3 regions of the Synechococcus sp. PROS-9-1 genome follow, and region 1 is predicted to be linked to each of the others. Evidence: predicted binding sites of a transcription regulator. Region 1 holds the regulator's gene; each other region holds the start of a gene.
What was found. The regulator NtcA, encoded in region 1, controls nitrogen genes in cyanobacteria. The targets are predictions, from matches to a motif close to GTANCNNNNGNTAC.

Region 2: the regulator NtcA is predicted to act here: its motif matches at 2,226-2,239, upstream of SynPROS91_RS11800 (molybdenum cofactor guanylyltransferase).
Region 3: the regulator NtcA is predicted to act here: its motif matches at 4,522-4,535, upstream of SynPROS91_RS11740 (urease accessory protein UreD).

What each region holds. Positions count from the first base shown of each region.
Region 1 is NZ_CP047961.1:323,924-331,373, reverse strand. It holds gene SynPROS91_RS01595 (transglycosylase SLT domain-containing protein) at 1-1,968, shown strand, start outside; gene SynPROS91_RS01590 (hypothetical protein) at 1,942-2,439, opposite strand; gene SynPROS91_RS01585 (thioredoxin domain-containing protein) at 2,570-3,115, shown strand; gene thyX (FAD-dependent thymidylate synthase) at 3,150-3,875, shown strand; gene dcd (dCTP deaminase) at 3,927-4,520, opposite strand; gene SynPROS91_RS01570 (cob(I)yrinic acid a,c-diamide adenosyltransferase) at 4,520-5,128, opposite strand; gene rph (ribonuclease PH) at 5,263-5,988, shown strand; gene ntcA (global nitrogen regulator NtcA) at 6,066-6,800, shown strand; gene SynPROS91_RS01555 (DUF3084 domain-containing protein) at 6,852-7,450, shown strand, end outside.
Region 2 is NZ_CP047961.1:2,216,331-2,223,780, forward strand. It holds gene SynPROS91_RS11790 (redox protein) at 1-426, opposite strand, end outside; gene SynPROS91_RS11795 (GTP 3',8-cyclase MoaA) at 491-1,543, opposite strand; gene SynPROS91_RS11800 (molybdenum cofactor guanylyltransferase) at 1,540-2,202, opposite strand; gene SynPROS91_RS11805 (MFS transporter) at 2,356-3,918, shown strand; gene SynPROS91_RS11810 (molybdopterin oxidoreductase family protein) at 3,997-6,225, shown strand; gene SynPROS91_RS11815 (nitrate reductase associated protein) at 6,206-6,661, opposite strand; gene SynPROS91_RS11820 (hypothetical protein) at 6,773-6,946, shown strand; gene SynPROS91_RS11825 (hypothetical protein) at 6,974-7,294, shown strand; gene moaC (cyclic pyranopterin monophosphate synthase MoaC) at 7,297-7,450, shown strand, end outside.
Region 3 is NZ_CP047961.1:2,205,310-2,212,759, reverse strand. It holds gene SynPROS91_RS11770 (hypothetical protein) at 1-131, shown strand, start outside; gene SynPROS91_RS11765 (DUF4278 domain-containing protein) at 95-274, opposite strand; gene SynPROS91_RS11760 (type 1 glutamine amidotransferase) at 431-1,186, opposite strand; gene ureC (urease subunit alpha) at 1,183-2,892, opposite strand; gene SynPROS91_RS11750 (urease subunit beta) at 2,896-3,216, opposite strand; gene SynPROS91_RS11745 (urease subunit gamma) at 3,229-3,531, opposite strand; gene SynPROS91_RS11740 (urease accessory protein UreD) at 3,582-4,487, opposite strand; gene ureE (urease accessory protein UreE) at 4,597-5,064, shown strand; gene SynPROS91_RS11730 (urease accessory protein UreF) at 5,061-5,729, shown strand; gene ureG (urease accessory protein UreG) at 5,729-6,331, shown strand; gene urtA (urea ABC transporter substrate-binding protein) at 6,449-7,450, shown strand, end outside.

The DNA.
Region 1 (7,450 bases):
CACACTCCACTCACACCATCCCTTTCGAGCACTGATCTCTGGACCCGTTATCGCTGGTCGATCAATCCCAGTGAACGGAGGGAAGCAGCTCTCTTGCTCGCAGCGCGCAGCACCGATGCGGCGGAGAGATCCCAGCGGTTGCTGGCCAATCAGGGCTGGGGCATCGATCCACTGGCTGCGGTCACGTTGAAACAGCAAGCATTAAATGCAGCAAAACTCGGGCGTCCCTCAGAGGCACAGAAGCATTGGCAAGGCTTGCTCCAACGGTTCCCTCAAAGTGCGGCTAGTGCCGATGCCCGTTATGACCTCGGGCAAGCCAAGCCAGCGCTCCACACCGAGCTGTTCCGACAACAACCTGGCCATCCAGCCGCGTTAGCGGCAGCAACAGAAACCAAAAAGGACTCTCCCAAGCAAGCCATCGCCGCCTTGCATCTAGCCCGCTGGGGCGCCCGTTGGCCAGGAGCTGCCACGCAGCTCAGGGAAGCCTGCAAAAGGATCAGCGGCAATGGCTTGAACCAAGACGATCGACTGACGCTCGTTCAAGCACTCGCGGCCCTTGGAGATGGCCGTGCAGCGGAAGCCTGTCTCCAGGGCACACCCACCACTCCAGCCAGCGCCTTGGCCATTGGTCAGGTCCTGCTCAGAGGTACCGCTGAACAGCAAGTGCGTGGAAAGCAGCACTTGCTAGAGCTCGCCATCAGCAATCCAGACGATCCTGCGGCGCTCAAGGCAGCAGCGCTCCTTAGCGAACCGCTGCGACCAGATCTCGCTCTATTGGATGCACTGCCGCAAGCGTTGCAACAACGCTCCGCCGATGTTGCAGCAGCGCGGGTGCGCCTCGGTGTCTGGGCGAATGGTGACTCGGCGAATGGTGACTCGGCGAATGCCATGGCCGTTCTTCAACGCTGGCCTAACCATCCAGCGGTCTGGCAACTGCAGTGGGACTTGGCCCGCGAAGCCCTTCTAAAAGACCAATGGACAACGGCAGAAACATTGCTGAACGCCATTCCGAGCTCAGATCTTCCTGAACCTTTGGCCGCAAGGCAGCAGTTCTGGCTGGGTTTCACACTGTCGAAGCAAGACCAAACAGCGCAAGCCCAAAACATCTGGGAAAAGTTGGTCAAAACCCATCCGAGGAGTTATTACACCTGGCGCGCCGAGGTGAGACTGGGACGGGGAGATCTTCCAGATCTCAATCAAGCATCAGCCTCTCGCTCTGCAGATCTCGGTGATTCGTTTCCATCGCACTGGGAACCATTAAAAAGTGGCGATCCATTCCTTGATCGTCTCTGGCGACTCGGCCAAACCCAGGAAGCATGGGAAACCTGGAGGAACCAACAACCCCCATCCGATCAGCCATCCAATCCAGGAAAAAAACTCGTGGAAGGTCGCCTTCGTGTTGCCGTCGGCGATGCATGGACGGGCCTGAGTCGTCTTTGGCGCGCCAGTTTGAGACTGGTGAATCAAACCTGCGAAGAGCGACAGCTCCTCCACCGCAGCCAGCATCCGCGCCTGCTCTCGGAGGTGTTTGAGACCGCATCCCAAAAGGAGACGGTCCGGAATGAACTTCTGATGGCCATCGCCAAGCAGGAATCCCGCTTCTCCCCAGGCGTTAGCTCGCCAGTCGGGGCGATCGGGTTGCTGCAGCTGATGCCAGCCACAGCGGAAGAACTAGCCGGAGGTGCACTCAGCCAGGATCAGCTGCGCGAGCCAACACGCAATGCAAGGCTCGGAGCGCGCTACCTCGCGCAATTGCTCGAGCAATGGCAAGGAAACATTGTGCTGGCTATTGCGAGCTACAACGCAGGACCTGGCGCCGCCAGCCAATGGGTCACCCCCGCTTTAAAGAACGATCCCGAGTTATGGATCGAGCAAATCCCCTATCCAGAAACACGCCTCTACACAAAAAAAGTACTAGGAAATCTCTGGGCCTATCTCGGATTAGGTCCCGACCGCTGCGACAGCTGATGCAAGGGGATTCGGCAGATCCTGACCCAACCAGATGCCCACAAGCACCAACGCCGACAACCAAAAGGCCATGACCTGAGGTGGAGGCACCACCTTGATCCGGGTGAGGTCCAGACGGGCCAGCAAGGTGGCAGACGCCAAGATCAACACATCGGAAAGCAAGCTCAGACTGAGCAGATAGAGGCCCACCATGATCACAAGCAGAAGGGTGGTGATCAGGCTGAGCACCCGGCTAGAGGCCATCAATAACGACAGCTGGCGAAGAAGAAGATCTGGCATCGTGCAGAAGAGCACAATCACGAGCGATTGCAACACCTCCACCGTCCAGAACAGGGCGGGAGACACATTTTGCAGAGCAATCAAATGCTCGCTCTCGATCGACCAGTGATGGCCAAGGAAAACTGCAACACCAAACAGCACAAGCAGCAAGGGGGCCCGCAGCGGCAGGACGAGGAAACGAAGAAGAGACATCAGCAAGGAGCCAACGGTTGACTGATGAAATCAGCGAGAAAGCAGATCACAACAACGGAATTGGCTTTCAGACGCTAGCAACAACACACCCAACAGCCTGCCAAAGTAAAACCATTCAAGTCTTCCCGGCATGACCGGCAGTTCCGCCCCCGCCACCCTGACCCCCTTGCAAAAGGGGTTGCTGCTCATGACGGCACTGGTCCTCGCTGCTGGATTATTTCTGCTGCGCAACGGTCTCAACCAGGAAGCACCTCTCGACCAGCTGGCCAGGCAATCGCTGGATCCTGAGGTCGCCCTCAACAACTCCCGGCCCACCGTGCTGGAGTTTTACGCCGATTGGTGTGAGGCCTGCCAAGCCATGGCACCCGCGATGCTCCAAACGGAACAGAATCATGCCGATCAACTTGACGTTGTTCTGGTGAATATCGACAACCCACGCTGGCTGGATTTGATCGACCGGTATGACGTCACAGGGATTCCACAGCTCAATTTATTTTCAGCCGACGGTGTGATGCGCGGCCGTTCGCTTGGAGCGAGAACAGCAGACCAACTGGAATCATTGGCGGTTGCATTGATTAATAATGAGCCGCTGCCTCAGCTTGCAGGAGTTGGTTCCATCAGCAGCGTGACCGCTGCTGAGACGGTTTCAAGCCCAGGCCCCCGCAGCCACAGCTAGACAAAGCATGAACAGTTCATCGCAGACGACACCAATGGACTCTCGTTTTCGAGTTGACCTGATTGCCGCAACCCCGAATCCGCAACAGTGCGTGTATGTGGGAATGCACCAGGACTACAGCGAGGGCTTCGTCGCGGGCGATCGCGAGCAATGGCCGGATGAGACCAAAGCAGGCGAAATCTGCGTCAAACGCCTCCTAGCGGGAGAACGGGGGCATTACGGGCCCATGGAGCATGCCCAGATTGTGTTGAACGTGGGCTGGTTTCCTCATTCCGTGATGCAACAGGCGCGGACGCACCGGGTGGGCGTCAGTTTTGATGTTCAATCCATGCGCTACACAGGCGATCGCATCTGTAGGGCTGCACTTGGAGAACTCGATCTCGAAGAGGTGTTTTATCTGCGCCCCGTTGGTGAGTACAGCGACCGCAAGGGCAAGAAATACCTCTACAGCGAGGCTGAACGCCAAAAAGATTTAAACCACTGCAAAATCAGCGCCGAGCGGTATCAGGAATTGCTTCAGGCGGGCTTTGCGGAAGAACATGCTCGCGGCATCCTCCCCTTCGATTACAGGCAACATTTCGTGGTGAGTTTCACGCTCAGGGCCTTCCTGCATTTCATGGATCTACGCGCCAAGCTCGATGCCCAGCAAGAAATCCGCGAACTCTGCGATTTGATGTGGCCCCATCTCAAAGCTTGGACTCCAGAATTTGCAACTTGGTACGAAAAGACAAGATTGCATAAAGCCCGGCTTGCTCCCTAAAAACAATTTTAGGAATTAACAATCATCATTCATCTCTGAATTCAGCTTGATTTAAACCTTGGCCAGCGTCACCCGCTCGGGTTGATGCTGATATTTACCTTGTCGGTCGCTGTAGGTGGTTTCACAAGGATCCCCTTCAAAAAACAACAACTGGCAGATCCCTTCATTGGCGTAAATACGACAATCAGCACCAGAACTATTACTAAATTCCAAGGTGAGATGACCTTCCCAGCCAGCCTCTGCCGGAGTCGTATTCACAATGATGCCTAAACGGGCATAGGTGCTCTTGCCAAGACAAATGACCGTGATGTTGGGTGGCACTCGCATCTTTTCGAGGGCAACACCGAGGCCATACGAATGCGCCGGAAGGATGAAATAGTCCCCATCCTCGTCATGATGAATGGGGGTTGATTCAAGGTTGTCAGGGTTGAATCGCTTGGGATTCATGATCGTGCCAGGAACATGGCGAAAAATCAAAAACTCCTTAGGCGAAAGCCTCAAGTCGTACCCATAAGAAGAGCAGCCAAAACTAAGAACCGGACTTTTCCGTTGATCCGGATCTAGATGGCGCACTAATCCATTTTGGAAAGGCTCGAGCATCCCTGCATCAGCCTGATCCGTAATCCAGCGATCGTTCTTCAGCATTAGAAACCTCTACGCAATTCCGTGACTTGATCAGCCATCTCCATCATCTCTGCAGGGATCGCCGGCCCCGTCACGATCACATCCATGGCTGATGGCCTTTGCTCCAACACCGACAAGACATCCTCATGGCTCAGATAGCCCAGCTCGATCGCCAAGCCAATCTCATCCAGCACGAGTTGGTCCAACGTGCCTTCCAAGAGATGGGTTTTGCAGATCTCCCAGACCGACTGAACAGCCTCCTTGACCTCATCATCGCGGCTAGAAGCTTCCTCTGAAAGGCATTCCGTCACGGAAGGCCTCAACCATCGAAGTCGATCGCACAGGGTGAGGCGGCTCTCGGGCCCTTGGCCCACACCACCCTTGAGGAACTGGGCGATCAAGACATTGCTACCCAGGCCTGCCGTCCGCAGCGCCTGGCTCAGCACACCAGAAAAGCTCCCCCGAAATGAGGCGGTATGCACCTGGAGCTGCCCTTCTGGAGCTACCAAACGCAGGGGTGGACGAGCCTCTACTGAGGGAAGTCTTCGAAGCCCTGCTTGCTCGAGAGTCCTGTGGTCACCAGTGCGCGGCTCACGGGAATGATGGAGAGGGCTGAGGCTGATGGTCATCACATTCGCCGAGGTCCGGCAAATCCGGATGTGGATGAATCTAGCGGTGAAAATCGAATGCACAAGTGTTTTAACACCATCCATGGTGTGCCAAGCCAACTGGCAGGCTCAAAGCACCTCCGCACCCTGGGCTTATGACCGATACCTCTCGCAATGACGGACGTCAGCCGGGCGACCTTCGCCCCTTCTCGATCAGCTGGGATCCCATGGGATTTGCCCTGAGTTCAGTGATCATCCACAGCGGACGCACCGCTGTTCTTTGCAGCGTTTGTCATCAAGAAGGGGTGCCTCGCTGGCGCAAAGATCAAGGCAAGGGGTGGCTCAGCGCCGAATACCGACTCCTGCCTGGATCAACTCCGGAGCGTCAAAACAGAGAACTGCTCAAATTGAGCGGACGCACCCAAGAGATTCAGCGCCTAATCGGCCGCAGCCTGCGCGCAGCCATCAACATGGAAGCTCTCGGCGAAAACACGTTGAGAATCGATTGCGATGTGATTCAGGCGGATGCAGGCACCCGCACCGCTGCGATCAGCGGATCTTGGGTCGCGCTTCAACGCGCCTGTGAGCGTCTTGTTCAACAAGGGGTCCTCAACACCAACCCTGTCCAATCCCAGGTGGCCGCCGTCTCCGTTGGCGTGATCCACAATCGCCCCCTTCTCGATCTCGACTACAGCGAAGACAGCCAAGCCGATGTGGATCTCAACATCGTGATGAACGAAGAAGGGCATTTGCTGGAGCTGCAGGGCACTGCGGAAGGAGCTCCTTTTAGCCGTGACCAGCTCAATGCCCTTCTTGACCTAGCCGAGCCTGGCCTGAAGCAGATCATGAACGATCAAAGAACGGCGCTCTCCGCTAGGTGAAAATGCGGAGTTTCGTGTTCCTTGCTACATGAGCAGGAGGGGCTGATCCATAGCATCCCGAAGTACGAGTAGGGACCATGGGCGAGGTCAGCCGCGGCTTCAGCCGCTACGCACCACCAACAATTCGCCCGGTGGGCTCGAACTTCGGAAGCCCCTCGGTTCCAGCCAGCCGCACCCTTCAAGACGTTATTCGGGGACTCGATGGTGCCAATACCGAGATGGTGGAGCGTGGGAAAACCATCTTTTTCCCTGGCGACCCTGCTGAAAAGGTCTATCTCATTCGACGAGGTGCCGTCCGCCTCTCCAGGGTTTACGAATCTGGAGAGGAAATCACTGTTGCCTTGTTACGTGAAAACAGTTTGTTTGGGGTTCTGTCGTTACTAACAGGTCACCGCTCTGATCGCTTCTACCACTCAATCGCTTTCACAAGAGTGGAGATGGTGACGGCTCCAGCCACATCTGTTCGGCAGGCTATCGAAGCTGACACCAGTGTTGGCTTGCTGTTGTTGCAGGGTCTGTCCAGCAGGATTCTTCAGACCGAAACGATGATCGAAACCCTCACCCATCGGGACATGTCATCTCGGCTGGTGAGTTTTCTGCTGGTGCTGTGTCGAGATTTCGGCGTGCCTGGTCAACGTGGCATCACCATCGACCTACGCCTTTCACACCAAGCCATCGCCGAGGCCATCGGTTCCACACGCGTGACAATCACTCGTCTCCTTGGGGACCTCAAGTCATCGAGCCTTGTCGATATCGATCGCAAAAAGATCACTGTTCTCGATCCAATCGCTCTAGCCAAACGGTTCAGCTGACCATTCAGGTGAAGATGGAGCTCACGTCCGAACTCTGATCCTTCATTCTCCGTGACCGGTTGGTTTCTACTTCTCGCTTTGCTTGTGCTTGGAGGCGTGCTCTCCACTCTGGGAGACCGCCTTGGCTCTCGCGTAGGGAAAGCTCGGCTGAGCTTGCTTGGACTGCGTCCGAAGCGCACGGCAGTGGTGATTACGGTGTTAACGGGCAGCCTGATTAGTGCGCTTTCCCTTGGACTCTTGCTGTTGGTGAGTCGGCAGCTGAGGGTCGGCCTGTTTGAACTCAATGCTCTCGAATCCAAATTGCGGAGCAGTCGCGCCGACCTCAAAACAAGCAAACGCGCTCAGAAGCAAGCCGGCAAAGAGCTCACAACGGCCCAACAGCGAGCGGCAGAACTGCGTCGCACCCTCAAGCCCCTCCAGGAACAAACCCGATCCTTAGAAGAGGAGCGGCAGCGATTGAGCCAAGACGTGGATGCGAAAGATGTTGAGATCCAACGCACCGAGCAGGAACTCTCGGCCGTGCGCTCGCAAATTCGTAGTGGCGAGAAGGAACTCAATCAACTGGAAGACTCTCTCTTAGCGCTGCGGCGCGGAAACGTCGCCATTAGCAGCGGTCAGCCACTTGCCACCGCGACCCTGAAGCTCGAACG
Region 2 (7,450 bases), 380 kb from region 1:
TTGATAGAGCTTTGGGATCTTCAGGCTGTTGTAAACACGGAACTCTCTATCTACACATACATTGGAATTTCGCTTGGCCTGATTAAGAACAACAGATCCATCGGGATCAGACAAAGAGCGATGGAATGTTCCTCTTGGAATATTGAGAATGTCACCACCACTGTCCAAACGAACGATGTGAAAAGGATGCTCCCAAGCCAAGTTCACCAAATAAAAAGTTCTTCCACCACTGGCGGCGAGAAGATTATCGTCCTGATGAGGATGCAGATAAAACTGCCATGCCCCACTATCTTCAGCATCCGGCGGACTCACCGCTGGCCCACGGTGAACAACTAAGTCGCGAGCATTCGAATCAGGAATCGTGACATCAAAAAAACGAACAGATGGGGTATCTCGAAAACGCGTGTACGGAATAAGTTCAAACATCTCAACAAAGATTTAGAACCCAGGTTTAACGCCGATATCTCTTTCAATCCGTAGCAAAGGCCACTCATCCACCCAAATAAGCCATCTCAGCATGATGATTCCCTTTCTGCATCAATCCACGCTCTTCACTAAAACGATCTGAACGCCCAGTCCACAGCTGAGCCATCACCTCTGCAAGCTCCGAGTCGGAGACCTCCATACGAAGCCATGGACGCAAATCAAGGCCTTCACTCGCAAATAGACAGGTAAAGGCTTGCCCATCTGCAGTGATCCTAAGACGATTGCAATCAGAACAGAATGGCTCCGTAATTGAAGCAATTGTGGCAATAGACCCTTCACCATCTTGATAAAGCCATTGACTACTTGTTCCCCCAGGTTGTCGACCAATGGATTGAAGCGGCCAATGGCGATGAAGGAGCTGAATCATCTCGTTCGCTGGCATCACCTGATCACGACACCAGCCATTGCGATTGCCTACATCCATATATTCGATCAGACGCAACTGCAATCCTTGTTGTCTGGCCAGCTGTGCCAAGGGAATCAACTGATCGTCATTGCAGCCTCGTTGGATCACGGCATTGAGCTTCAGACTTCCATGCGCAGGGTTGTACCCAGCAGCACGAGCCGCATCAATGCCAGCCAACACCCGCTCCAACAGAGCATTCCCAGCCTCAGGACCAGAACGCAAGCCAGCCATTCGCGCGATACTCGCGCCGTCAACAGCATCCAAGCTGATCGTAATACGATCGACTCCTGCCGCGCGCAAACGTCTCACCCTCTCATCATCGAGAAGAGAACCATTGGTGGTGATGGCAACCTCTTTCAAACGACTGAAAGGGTGAGCAGCCGTCTGCCTTCCAAGCGAGAGGGCATCAAGAAGCGGCCAAAGGCGGTCGGTGAGCAAGGGTTCACCACCGGTGAGTCGAAGCGTATGTGCTCCCAATTGACAGGCCGCTTGGATCAAGCGAAGTTGATCGCGTGTGTGCAACAAACCCGGAGGTTCAATACTTTCAGGGCAGCAATATGGACACGCTAAGTTACATTTAGCGGTTAGGGACAACCTTACAACCCCCAACGGCCTAGCCAAGAGATCAAGAACACGTGTTGGCTTTATCATTCTTCGAGAGTTGCTAGATCAGAAGGACAATTGACATTGCGCAACGGCCCCATCGGCAGAGCAAGAACCCGATACGGAACCCTCCCAAGCCAATCATGCATGCTCAGCCGATGATCAGCCAGCTGACGCAATAGGGGTTCTCGATAAATGCTGTCATTGGGGTAAATAGCAAACAGGGGTTGAAGCTGTCTACTGTCATGCGACACCACAGCCAAGGAAGGCTGCTCCTGCCAAGCACGAATCAGCTGGATCAGAACCCAAGGCTCTAACCAAGGCATATCAACAGGAAGGACGAGTGAAGCAAGAAACTTCTCCTGACCAAAAACAGCCGACAAAGCAGCCAAAGGCCCCTGACCAGGGAAGGGATCCAATCTGCACTCAACCCCATCAAACCTTGAAGCCAACTGATGATGACTGGAAATTGAGCTAACCACATCAACTGGCAGATCTAGGCGACGGCACAAACCAATACTGTGCGACAACCAACAGCCACCTTGTGGGTGAGGCAAGAGTGATTTGTCTCGTCCCATGCGACGACTCATCCCTCCGCAAAGCAGACAAGCTCGAAGCCCCTGCACCGATAACACATCCATCTCCATCAAAAGATTGGACATCTCAGAGGCCAAAATGTAGCGAAGAAGACGAAAGACCAAGGACAAGCATCTTCACCTCCTTGCATTCCGTATCCATTGAAACCAAGGCAATGACGATCCAATGATGAAATATAAAGGCGGTTTGCATGTGCGCCGCAACTTGATTCCTCAGCGCATTTTTTAGAAGCCGGGGTTTAATTACACACACAATTACCCCCCATGCTTGGAGAACTCTGGTCGTTCCAGGGGAGATACAGAACTCTTCATCTCACCTGGTTCGCATTTTTTCTGACCTTTGTTGTCTGGTTCAACCTGGCTCCTTTGGCTACCACCGTTAAAGCCGATTTAGGCTTAACTCTCGGTCAAATCCGTACCGTTGCGATCTGCAATGTGGCGCTAACAATCCCAGCCCGCGTTCTGATTGGAATGCTCCTCGACAAATACGGGCCTCGACTGACCTATTCCAGCCTGCTGGTTTTTTCAGTCATTCCTTGCCTGATGTTCGCCTCAGCCCAAGATTTCAATCAATTAGTTGTTGCACGCCTGCTTTTATCCATCGTGGGTGCAGGCTTTGTAATCGGGATCCGCATGGTTGCCGAATGGTTCCCTCCAAAAGAGATCGGTCTGGCTGAGGGGATTTATGGCGGTTGGGGCAATTTCGGATCAGCGTTCTCGGCCCTAACACTCGTAGGACTGGCCGGGTGGCTCTCGTTCTCAGGCGGTTTTGAACTTCCCTCAGGCGCTGTCCTTAATTGGCGTGGTGCTATTGCTCTTACGGGAATTATTTCTGCCGTATACGGCTTTATTTATTACTTCAACGTTAGCGATACACCTCCTGGTAAAACGTATCAAAGGCCTGAGCGCACAGCAGGCTTGGAAGTCACATCAATGCGTGATTTCTGGGGATTGCTGGGAATGAATGTTCCATTTGCAGCCATCCTCTGTGTACTCTGCTGGCGCTTACAAAAGGTTGGTTTCCTGAATGCAGGAACCTATCCACTGGCCTTAGGTGCAGTTCTGATCTGGTTTATCTTTCAAACCTGGGGAATTATTCGCACCAATCGAGAGCTGATCATGGGTACGAAGACGTACCCCAAAGAAGATCGCTATGAATTTAAGCAGGTTGCCATTCTTGAACTCACATACATTGTGAACTTTGGATCAGAGTTGGCAGTAGTTTCGATGTTGCCAACATTCTTCGAAACCACTTTTGATCTCCCAAAGGCAACCGCGGGCATCCTTGCCTCTTGCTTTGCTTTTGTGAATCTTGTCGCTCGACCTGCCGGCGGTCTGATCTCCGACAAGCTCGGCAGTCGTAAGAACACGATGGCATTCTTAACCGGAGGTTTAGGGATTGGTTACCTCGTCATGAGCATGATCAAACCTGGCACGTTCAGTGGAACAACAGGGATCATCATTGCTGTGTTGATCACCATGCTTGCCTCCTTCTTCGTTCAATCAGGAGAAGGGGCTACGTTTGCACTCGTTCCTTTGGTAAAGCGACGCGTCACAGGACAAGTCGCTGGTTTGGTTGGTGCTTATGGCAACGTTGGAGCCGTGACTTATCTCACAATTTTTAGTCTGCTTCCGATGTGGATGGGTGGGGGTAAGGATCCTTCACCAGAAATCATCGCAGCCTCCAATAGTGCTTTCTTTCAAGTCTTGGGGGTCGCTGGCCTGATTGTTGCTTTCTTCTGCTTCTTTTTCCTCAAAGAACCCAAGGGTTCCTTCGATGACCTTCATGAAGGAGAAACAGCGAATCCTGAATTCGCTAACAATTAACACCAACGATCTACTCATAACTTAATCACACCCTGTGGCTTTGGCACAGGGTGTTTCTAATTCGCCTATATCAAAACCATGGCAGAGCCAAACACAACCATTCGCAGTCAATGTCCTTATTGCGGAGTGGGGTGTGGTTTGGACTTGCGACCACCGGCAAAAAAAGGGGAAGCCGTCCGTCGAGATGCTGATGGAACTCCCATGTGGACAGCTAGAGGAGATCGACTGCATCCATCAAGTCTCGGCCAGGTTTGCATCAAGGGGGCCACAGTCGGAGAAACCCTGTCAAGGGGAAGACTGGATCAACCCCTTGGTCGAACCAGTCTTGATGACGACTTCCAACCGATCAGCTGGGATGAAGCTCTTGATCGCATCTCAAATCAAATCAAATCAAGTCTGAAATCCAAGGGACCAGACTCCATTGCAATGTATGGCTCCGGACAATTCCACACTGAAGACTATTATTTGGCGCAAAAACTACTCAAAGGAGCGCTAGGAACTAACAACTTTGACGCTAATTCAAGACTCTGCATGAGTTCTGCTGTTGCGGGTTACACCCGCAGCTTGGGTTCAGATGGTCCCCCATGTAGCTATGAAGACCTAGACCACTGCACTGTGGCATTCCTGATCGGAACCAACACCGCTGAATGCCATCCAGTGCTCTTTCAACGATTACTAAAACGCAAAAAGAAACATCCCGGCTCGGTCACCATCGTGGTGGTGGATCCGCGCCAAACCGATACAGCAAAGGCAGCTGACATTCACCTAGCAGTAGCTCCTGGGAGTGACCTTGCTCTGCTTCACGGCATCGCCCACCTGGTAATGCGTGAAAACGGACAAGATCCTACCTTTATCGATGACTGCACAGACAACTACGACTCCTTTTTTGATGTCGTAGCCCGTTGGACGCCTAGACGAGTGGCCTTGTTTTGTGGCATTCCAGAAAAACGCCTACGAGAAGTCGCCCAACTTTTTCATCGCCGCGAAAAAGTCTTGAGCCTCTGGTCTATGGGAGTGAATCAACGGCGAGAAGGAACCGCAGTAGTGGGTGGAATCATCAATCTGCACTTATTAACAGGCCAAATTGGCAAAGAAGGAGCCGGACCCTTTTCTCTAACCGGACAACCCAACGCCATGGGAGGCAGAGAAGCCGGCGGACTCTCCCATCTTCTTCCTGGATATCGTCAAGTCACAAACCCAGCGCATCGAGCTGAAGTCGAGCAAACCTGGGGATTTCCTCAAGGGAAAATTGCACCCGAGCCTGGCCTAACGGCCTGGCAACAGGTGGAAGCGATGGAGCGAGGAGATCTTGATTTGTGGTGGGTTGCTGCGACCAACCCTCTCGTAAGCATGCCAGATCTCGAGCGCGTTAAAGCAGCGATGAAGCGCTGCCCATTGGTCGTCGTTAGCGAAGCCTATACAGACTCCGAAACATCCCATTACGCCCATCTCCTTCTACCAGCCGCTCAATGGAGCGAAAAAGCCGGAACCATGACCAACTCTGAGCGAAGAGTGACTTACTGCCCTGCATTTAGGAATCCCCATCGAGAAAGCCGTGCTGATTGGGAGGTCTTTGCCGAGATCGGACGGCGACTTGGTTTCAAAGAACAATTCGCATACAACTCTGCAGCCGAGGTCTATACAGAATTCACAGCACTAACGAAAAAGCGGTTGTGTGATGTTTCAGGGTTAAGTCATGACGTTCTGGCCAAAGAAGGACCACAACAATGGCCATTTCCACAAGACAGTTCACCATCTCAAGATTCAAAACGGCTGTACACCAATCAGAAGTTTTCAACCGCGAATGGACGAGCACGGTTCTGTACCGACCAACCACGTGGTCTTGCAGAACCACCCTGTGACACCTACCCACTGGTGCTCACCATTGGCCGATATCTGGGGCAGTGGCACACCATGACGCGCACCGCGAAGGTGAAGCGCTTAACAAAGATGCACCCCGAACCCCTGCTTGAAATTCACCCAAAGGATGCCGATCAGTTCGCTGTTGAACATGGCGAACTCGCCGCCATCAGCTCACGTCGCGGACAACTCACCGCTCGCGTGCTGGTCACAAACAAGATCCGAAAGGGCACGGTGTTTCTTCCCATGCATTGGGGCTTTACGCAAACTCAAGCCTGTGAGGTCAATGCGCTAATGCATGACCATGCTTGCCCCATTTCGAAACAACCTGAATTGAAGGCCAGTGCCGTCATCGTGGCCCCCGCTGTCTCCGTCATTAAACCCATCGAACAGCAAGGCAATCGCTTAAAAAGATTGCGACGCATGATCATCCCAGCATTTCGCTGAACGCAGCATCCAAATTGTGGTGATCATGGCCAGGACGCGCCAATTTACACAAAGCAAAACGCTCTAATTCAAACAAAGACGCCCATTGGCTAACACTAATCTCAATCGATTTCTTTCGAGCCGATTCCTTCACAATGCTGGGTAGCTCTCCCAACACTTGCCAAGGTTCATCCACCGCAATCGGCAAGTCTTTTGCCATCCCCTCTGCCATCAACCGAGTGAGCAGTCGCAAGTGCTCACGCAATGCATTCAAAGCTGGCAACTCATCAGGCCAATCCACAAGCATTTGGCGCTGTTCCTGAGTGAGCTCAAGCCAATGGCTCAATTTTAGTTTGACACCGATGAGATCTAGTTTCCGGCGCACACAAAGAGGAATGCAACGCCAGTTCCCCACAAAATCCTTCTCAAATCCAAAGCAATGACTGGCTTGATTCATGCATTGAACGACGCAAAATGTTCGCATTGAACCATTTGTAGACATCGCCCTCGAAATGGTTTCATTCGCAACCTCGAACTTCAACGTTCAAAGAGAAGATTTTGCGATCTTATGGCCTCTTCGATGCGTTTAGCCATTTCACTTGGACTTCTGCTTGGCTCTCTTCACGGTTGGTATACCAGCGAAGCCAATGCACATGCAGGCACGCCCTACGGCATCAAGAATGTGAATTATCCTGGAGCTTTTGCTGCATTTGGTAGCGATTCACTCAACACGTTTCCATAGTGAGAGTCTGAATTCTTCGATTTAGGCATGAACTCTGGGGTCGTCTCTACAGGAAATCGCAGCCAAATCGCAATAGCGACGGGCTTTCTAGGAGCCTTCATTGTTGGCTCACTTGCGGTACAAATGGTGCTCAGTCAAGGCGGGGTTGCGATCGACGGCACTAGACCCAATGCACAAGTGGAGCCAGTGATTGCTTCACCAGCCACCCTCTGGGCCGATATGGGATCCCGCAGCGAGTTGGTTGAGCAACTTTCGTCATCAACGGCCACCAACGCATCGCCAAAAGCCGTAGTCGATCCAGTTGTGGGATCTGAGGCAACGCTTTGGTCTGCCTTAGGAAGCCGCTGAACATGGAAGAAGGCCTCACTCACCTCAACACATCAGGGGAGGTTCACATGGTTGACGTGGGTGATCGCCGTCCAACGAAACGCGAAGCAACCGCTAGGGGCTGCCTTCAAATGCAGCCAACCACGCTGGAACTGATCCGTTCCGGCAACACACCGA
Region 3 (7,450 bases), 390 kb from region 1:
ACGAACTGATGGTGATTTATGAGCGCAGTCAGGATCTCTGGGCGCAACAGTGGCGCGATGAGTTGTCAGAACTGCGCACTTTGAACCGGACGATTCAGCGGATGTATGAGAGGCCGCGGTACGTCAGTTGAACGGACCTTTTCTGGGCCTCCACCTGATGTGCTTGATACACACTGCGGCGATAGGTGAGCTGCACATTGGCTTTGTGTGCTGCGTCATTGAGTTGCTGGTAGGTGTGGCCCCGGTACAGAAGAGTGGTCATAAGACGTTCCACGAAGCAAGCTCAGGTCCCCGTTCCATGGCCTGAGTCGAACTGCGCCTCGCAAGGGAGCGAGGTGAACGCTGCGTATCAGCTGATACAGCGTAAGTATTCGAATCTCACCAGATCTTTGGCGTTTGCTTCGATACAAAGTTATGAAAACGTCTTGTTTTATGTATGGAGCTGGTTCGTTAAGTCCGTCAGGATTTGACCCATGGCAATCCGGCCGCGGCGTTCAACCGTTGCTCCGATGGTGGTCCACTGTTGCCTCAGTAGGGCAGGGCCATCGCGGCCTAGGGCGCCCACCACGTAGTCCTGGTCATCAGCGATCCAGCGCTTCAGTGATTCTGCGGTGACCTCCCAGTGGCACTGCACTCCTGCGGCATGGTCGCCGATTCGGAAGAGTTGTTCTGGGCAGTGCAGAGATGAGCCCAGCAGGCTGGCCTCCTTAGGTAGGCGAATACGGTCGCCATGCCAATGCAGCACCGGCTCGCTGGCGTGGAGCCCCCGCAGCGAGGGATCGTCGCTTGGATCGACCACCCAGTGGATCGCACCGATGCCCACTTCCAGCAGCGGTTGGGGTGGCTCTCCAACCTGCAGCGGTTCAACGGTTCCTCCCGCTGCAACGGCCAGCAGTTGCGCTCCGAGGCAGATGCCGATGACCGGTTTCCTCTGTCGGTGCCATTCCACCAGCCAATCAAGTTCGCTTTGAAGCCAGGTCAGGTTGGATCGGTGGCGATCGTTCACCCCCATCGGCCCCCCCAGCACCAATGCGATTGTGTTTGGGCAGGTGCTGGGATCGGGGAGGGTATCGCCTCGGTTTGGTCGCAGGATTTTGATCGTCATTCCCCGCTCGTCGGCGATGGTGCCAATCAAGTCAGCTCCCTCGCGATCAACGTGCTGGATCACCAACAGGGTGGTGGTCACAGCAGCAGATAACGCTGGGCGAGGGGCAACACCTCTGCTGGTTCGCAGGTGAGTAGTTCACCGTCGGCAAATACCTCATAGGTCTGCGGATCCACGCTGATGTTGGGTAGGGCTGAATTGAGTTTGAGTGCACTTTTGCCCACGTTGCGGGTGTGTTCTACGGCGATACAGGTGCGTTCCAGCCCGAGTTTGCTTTGGATGTTGTCGTTCATGGCTGCATCGCTCATGAAGGTGAGGCAACTGGGCGCAAGGGCTTTGCCGAAGGCTGCAAACATTGGTCGCCCATGCACAGGACCTGGCGTGGGGATTGAGGCATTGGCATCACCCATTTGGGCCCAGACGATCGAACCGCCTTTCACAACGAGTTGAGGTCGTATGCCAAAGAATCCTGGTTTCCAGAGCACCAGATCGGCGAGTTTGCCTGTCTCCACAGACCCCACCTGACTGCTGATGCCATGGGCGATTGCTGGATTGATCGTGACCTTTGCGATGTAGCGCTTTAGGCGGTGGTTGTCGTTTCGGCTTGAGTCCTCGGGTAAGGCTCCGCGTTGAACCTTCATTTTGTGGGCGGTCTGGAAGGTGCGTGTGATCACCTCTCCCACCCGTCCCATCGCTTGGGAGTCGCTGGCGATGATCGAGAAGGCGCCGAGGTCGTGAAGGATGTCTTCAGCAGCAATGGTTTCGCGGCGGATGCGTGATTCCGCAAAGGCCACGTCTTCTGGGATTTTGGGATCAAGGTGATGGCACACCATCAACATGTCGAGGTGTTCTTCGAGTGTGTTGCGGGTGTAGGGCCGGGTGGGGTTCGTGCTGCTGGGAAGCACGTTCGCTTCGCCGCAGATTTTGATGATGTCTGGTGCATGGCCGCCGCCAGCCCCTTCAGTGTGAAAGGTATGAATCGTGCGGCCTTTGATCGCGGCGATGGTGTCTTCAACGAAGCCGGCTTCGTTGAGCGTGTCGGTATGGATGCAAACCTGCACATCCATTTGATCGGCTACCGACAGGCAGGCATCAATGGCGGCAGGTGTCGTGCCCCAATCCTCATGAAGCTTCAGTCCACAGGCACCAGCGCGCACTTGCTCTTCTAGGGCTTCAGGGGTGCTGGCATTTCCTTTTCCGAAAAATCCCAGGTTGACGGGCAGCCCCTCGGCGGCCTGGAGCATTCGGCTGATATGAAATGCACCAGGGGTGCATGTGGTTGCATTGGTCCCTGTGGCCGGTCCGGTGCCGCCGCCCATCAAGGTGGTCACACCACTGGCTAGGGCTGTTTCGATCTGTTGGGGGCAGATGAAATGGATGTGCGTGTCAATGCCACCAGCGGTGAGGATGTGCCCTTCACCAGCAATCGCTTCGGTGCCGGGTCCAATCACGATGGTGACGCCTTCCTGGATGTCGGGGTTGCCGGCCTTGCCGATGCCAACGATGCGGCCATCCCTGAGGCCGATATCGGCCTTGACGATGCCCCACCAATCAAGAATGAGGGCATTGGTAATCACGGTGTCAACGGCGCCGTCAGCCCGGGAGGTTTGGGATTGGCCCATCCCATCTCGAATCACCTTTCCGCCGCCGAATTTCACCTCATCGCCGTAGGTGGTGAAGTCCTTCTCCACTTCAAGGATGAGTTCGGTGTCCGCTAAACGAATGCGGTCTCCAGTGGTTGGCCCATAGGTTTCGGCGTAGGCCTGGCGGGAGATGCGGTAGGGCATGAATCAGGCGTCGAGGGGTCCGTTGATGTGTCCGTTGAAGCCGACCACGCGGCGTGCTCCAGAAAATGGGATCAGATTCACGTCGCGGTTGTCACCGGGCTCGAAGCGAATGGCCGTACCAGCTGGAATGTCAAGCCTTTGGCCGCGTGCAGCGTCACGGTCAAAGATCAGGGCAGCATTGGCTTCTTGGAAATGAAAGTGGGATCCCACCTGCACGGGGCGGTCGCCACTGTTGGCAACGGTGAGGGTTGTGACCTCTCTGTTGGCGTTGAGTTCAAGCTCACCGGGTTCGGCTAGCAGTTCACCGGGGATCAGGAGTGCCATTCAGAGGAAGCCTCAGCGAATCGGATCATGCAAGGTCACAAGCTTGGTTCCGTCCTGAAAAACCGCCTCGATTTGAACCTCGTTAACGAGTTCTGGAATTCCTTCCATCACTTGGTCGCGTCTCAGCCATGTGCTGCCTTCTTGCATTAAGTCGGCCACACTCTTGCCATCTCTGGCTCCTTCAAGGACCAAAAAACTGAGCAAAGCTACGGCTTCAGGGTGGTTGAGCTTGAGTCCACGGTTGAGACGACGTTCCGCCAGGAGGGCGGCGGTAACGATCAGCAGTTTGTCTTTTTCCTGAGGGCTGAGGTGCATGGTGACCTTGCACTGACTTTAGTTTCTCTCTCTCTGGGCCAGCAGAAGGTTCAGAATGAACCTTCTGCTGGCCTCAATGGATGCTCTTGCAAAGGCCAGACCCTGGGAATCTGTGGCGCTGCCAGGTCTCGTTCCTGACGGGTTCGAGCCCAGATTCTGCTGAACCAGAAACGGGCATCACGGCTTGATAAACCGCTGTAACGGGCGATCAGGCCCTGGGGGAGAACGCCGCAATGCATGCTTCCTTCGAGTTCCTTGCGATCCTCCCGAACCGCATCGAGGAGGGTGTTGATCCTTTCTGTTTGGAGAGGGAAGGGTGCCGCCCAAACCAAGGTGCCAAAGACGGGTTGCTGATTTAGTCCATGGACCCCATTCAGCGCTTCGTCGCTGATTTCCAGTCTGTCAACGAGTTCCCAGCGTCTTCCCTCAGGCGTTCGGCGTTGGAGCTCAATACTTGATCTCCAGCGGCCCTTCCCCAATGTTTCGTTTGCGGCAGTGCGCCCCAGACGTACGATTTCCGCGCTGAGAAACGAGCCATTTAACGGCAACGTGATGCTTAGGTTTTGCTCAAATAGTGCGTCCGCATAGAGCACAAGCTCTTGGGGAAGCCACTCCAAATCACTCCCTGCATCAAGGTTCGCCTTCACGTTTTGATGGGCCCAAGCTCCCTGGGGGTTGAGCTTGCTGCGACCTACTGATCCATAAACCTTTTGAGCGGCCACGCTGGTGATCAGGCAGCGACTATCTCGTTTCAACGTCAGGTTGATGCTCAATTGGTCTCCCCCCACGAGGCCACCAGCGGTGTGAAGCAGTGGCAGCTCGCAACGCCCGTTCTCTCCACGCTCGGCGCGCATCAATTTCAGGGGAGCGGTGCAGCCCCCTTGATGCTGACTGCCGCTGCTGCCTGCAAAAAACTGCAAGTTGCAGGTGCCGTGCCATGGATCAAGTCGATGCATGGAGGCACGCTCGACGCCAACACTCCTCAGCTCTGTAGCAAGCACTACCAAACGATGGTGTGCTGTTTGGGCAGTCTTTGTTGTGTGATCTTGTTGGTTGTCTAAACCCTTGGATGTTGGCTTGATCGTTTTGGACCATCGCCTCAGGTCTGAGGAGTTATCGCCCAACGGCAGCCTCTCGGTGATGGAGTTGCCGCTGAGCGCCCACCAGCGCACGGTGCTGCGTGGCCGTCGTCGCACAGCCTGTGGTCGAGAGGTGTTGTTGCAGTTGCCGCGCGAGCGCGCCTTGATGCCTGGTGATCGCCTTACCGATTCGCATGAGCAGCTGCATGTGCTGGTTACCGCTGCTCCTGAGGAGTTGTTGCGAGTGGAGGCAGCAACGCCGTTGGCATTGCTTGAGGCTGCTTATCACCTAGGAAATCGCCATGTGGCTCTTGAGTTGCATGAGCATGAGCTGTTGTTGCTCGATGACTCCGTGCTCGCCACCATGCTCAACGGTCGTGGATTGAAGGTGACACGGTGCTGTCGTCCATTCATGCCTGAAGGCGGTGCCTATATCGGTCATCAGCACTCATGACATCGCTTGCATTACTGCAGTTGGTGAGTCCTGCCTTGCCCGTTGGTGCATTCAGTTATTCCGAGGGTCTTGAAGTTTTGATCCAAAACGGTTCTCTGATCGATGCATGCGATCTTCAACATTGGATTGAAGCTGAGCTTCAGAGGGGTGCACTGAGGTTGGAGGCTGCGGCGTTAAATCCATTGCGCGTTCAACTTCAAAGCTGGGAGGAAGAACGGTCAGTGATGCCCAGCGACTTGATCTCTTTGGATGGCTGGTTGCTGGCTGTGAGGGAGTCGGCTGAGATGCGTGCCCAGCAAACACAGATGGGCGGTTCATTGCTGGAGTTGATGGCTGATCTTGGACATCCATTGCCTCAACCAGTGGTTCTGGCTTGGCCCGCGGCCTGGGCGTGGGCAGCCCTTTCCTTGAAGATTTCTGAGCTGGAGATGGTTGAGGGTTATTTGTATGGCTGGGTTGCGAATCAGCTCAGTGCAGCGGTCCGCTTAGTTCCAATTGGCCCCACCACGGCTCAAAGGATCCAGAAGCAATTGATGCCGATGATCAGTTCACAGGCTCTTGTTTTGAGAGCTCAGGATCCGAAGGCACTTTGGAGTGGTGGTGCTGGTGCAGGGCTCGCCCAGTTGGCTCATGCTGAGTTGTATTCACGATTGTTCCGGAGCTGATGAGCAGCAAACTCAGGCTTGGCGTCGCCGGTCCGGTGGGCTCTGGCAAGACAGCGCTCGTGGAAGCGCTCTGCAGGAGATTGCGCGATCGCCTGCAATTAGCGGTAGTGACCAATGACATCTATACGCAAGAGGATGCCCAATTCCTGACGCGCTCAGGTGTGTTGGAGCCGGAGCGGATCCGTGGTGTTGAAACCGGGGGGTGCCCCCATACGGCGATACGAGAAGACTGCTCCATCAACCGAGCTGCTGTGAGTGACCTGGAGCGTCAGTTCCCTGGGCTTGATCTGGTGATGGTTGAAAGCGGTGGCGACAATCTTGCGGCCAGCTTTAGTCCCGAATTAGTGGACCTTTGTCTCTATGTGATTGATGTAGCGGCTGGGGACAAGATTCCACGTAAGGGTGGCCCAGGAATTACACGGTCGGATTTATTGGTGATTAACAAGATTGATCTGGCTCCTCTCGTTGGTGCCGATCTAGCAGTCATGGAACAGGACACGCTGAGGATGCGGGGGGATCGACCCTGGTGCTTTACCAATCTTCGAACTGGGGAAGGACTCGATCGCGTGGAAGCGTTTGTGTTGCAACAGCTACCAAAGTGAAGCGTATTTAGGTGTTTACCGGCCAAATTGTCCCGATTGATACAGGAACCCCTTGCTCTTGATCTGTACCTTTCGTTCTCCGGCGTTTAAGCGCCGTTTCACTTGTTTTCGGTACTCATGAGTTCATCATTGTCCAAGCGTCTATTTGCCGGCATGGCCGCAGCGTCGCTGGGTCTGGCCGTCACTGCGTGCGGTGGTGGCGATGAGAAGGCCTCCAACGTCGAATATGACGACAACGTCACTGTCGGGATCCTCCATTCCTTGACGGGCACCATGGCGATTTCTGAGTCCACCTTGGTGGATACAGAAAAGATGGCCATTGATGAAATCAATGCAGCCGGTGGTGTGGAAGTTGATGGCAAGAAGTACAAAATTGACTACATCGTCGAAGACGGTGCCTCTGATTGGCCCACTTTCGCTGAGAAGTCCAAAAAACTCATCGATCAGGACGAAGTACCTGTTGTTTTCGGTGGCTGGACCTCTGCTAGCCGCAAGGCAATGCTTCCGGTTTACGAATCGAAGGATGCTTTCCTCTACTACCCGATTCAGTACGAAGCACAGGAGTGTTCTAACAACATCTTCTACACCGGAGCGACTCCGAACCAGCAGTCGGAGCCCGCAACCAAATTTATGTATGAGAAGTCGCCTGCCGCTGGCAAGCCTTTCTTCTTAGTTGGTTCTGATTACGTCTTCCCACGGACGTCCAACACGATTACTAAATCCCAAGTTGAGCAGCTTGGTGGAACCGTTGTCGGTGAGGACTACCTTCCACTCGGTAATACAGAAGTTGCACCGATCATCGCCAAAATCAAAAAGGCTTTGCCTGACGGCGGTGTCATCATCAACACCCTGAATGGTGACCAGAACGTCGCCTTCTTTAAGCAGATCCAGGACGCTGGCATCACACCAGCCAACGGCTACTACGTGATGAACTACTCCATTGCGGAAGAAGAGATCAGCACGATTGGATCTGAGTTCCTGGAAGGCCATTACGGCGCTTGGAACTACATGATGTCGATCGACACCCCTGCATCCAAGAAGTTTGCTGCAGACTTCAAGGCTAAATATGGTGAAGACCGCCAGGTCGCTGACCCTCAGGAGTCGGCCTACAACATGGTT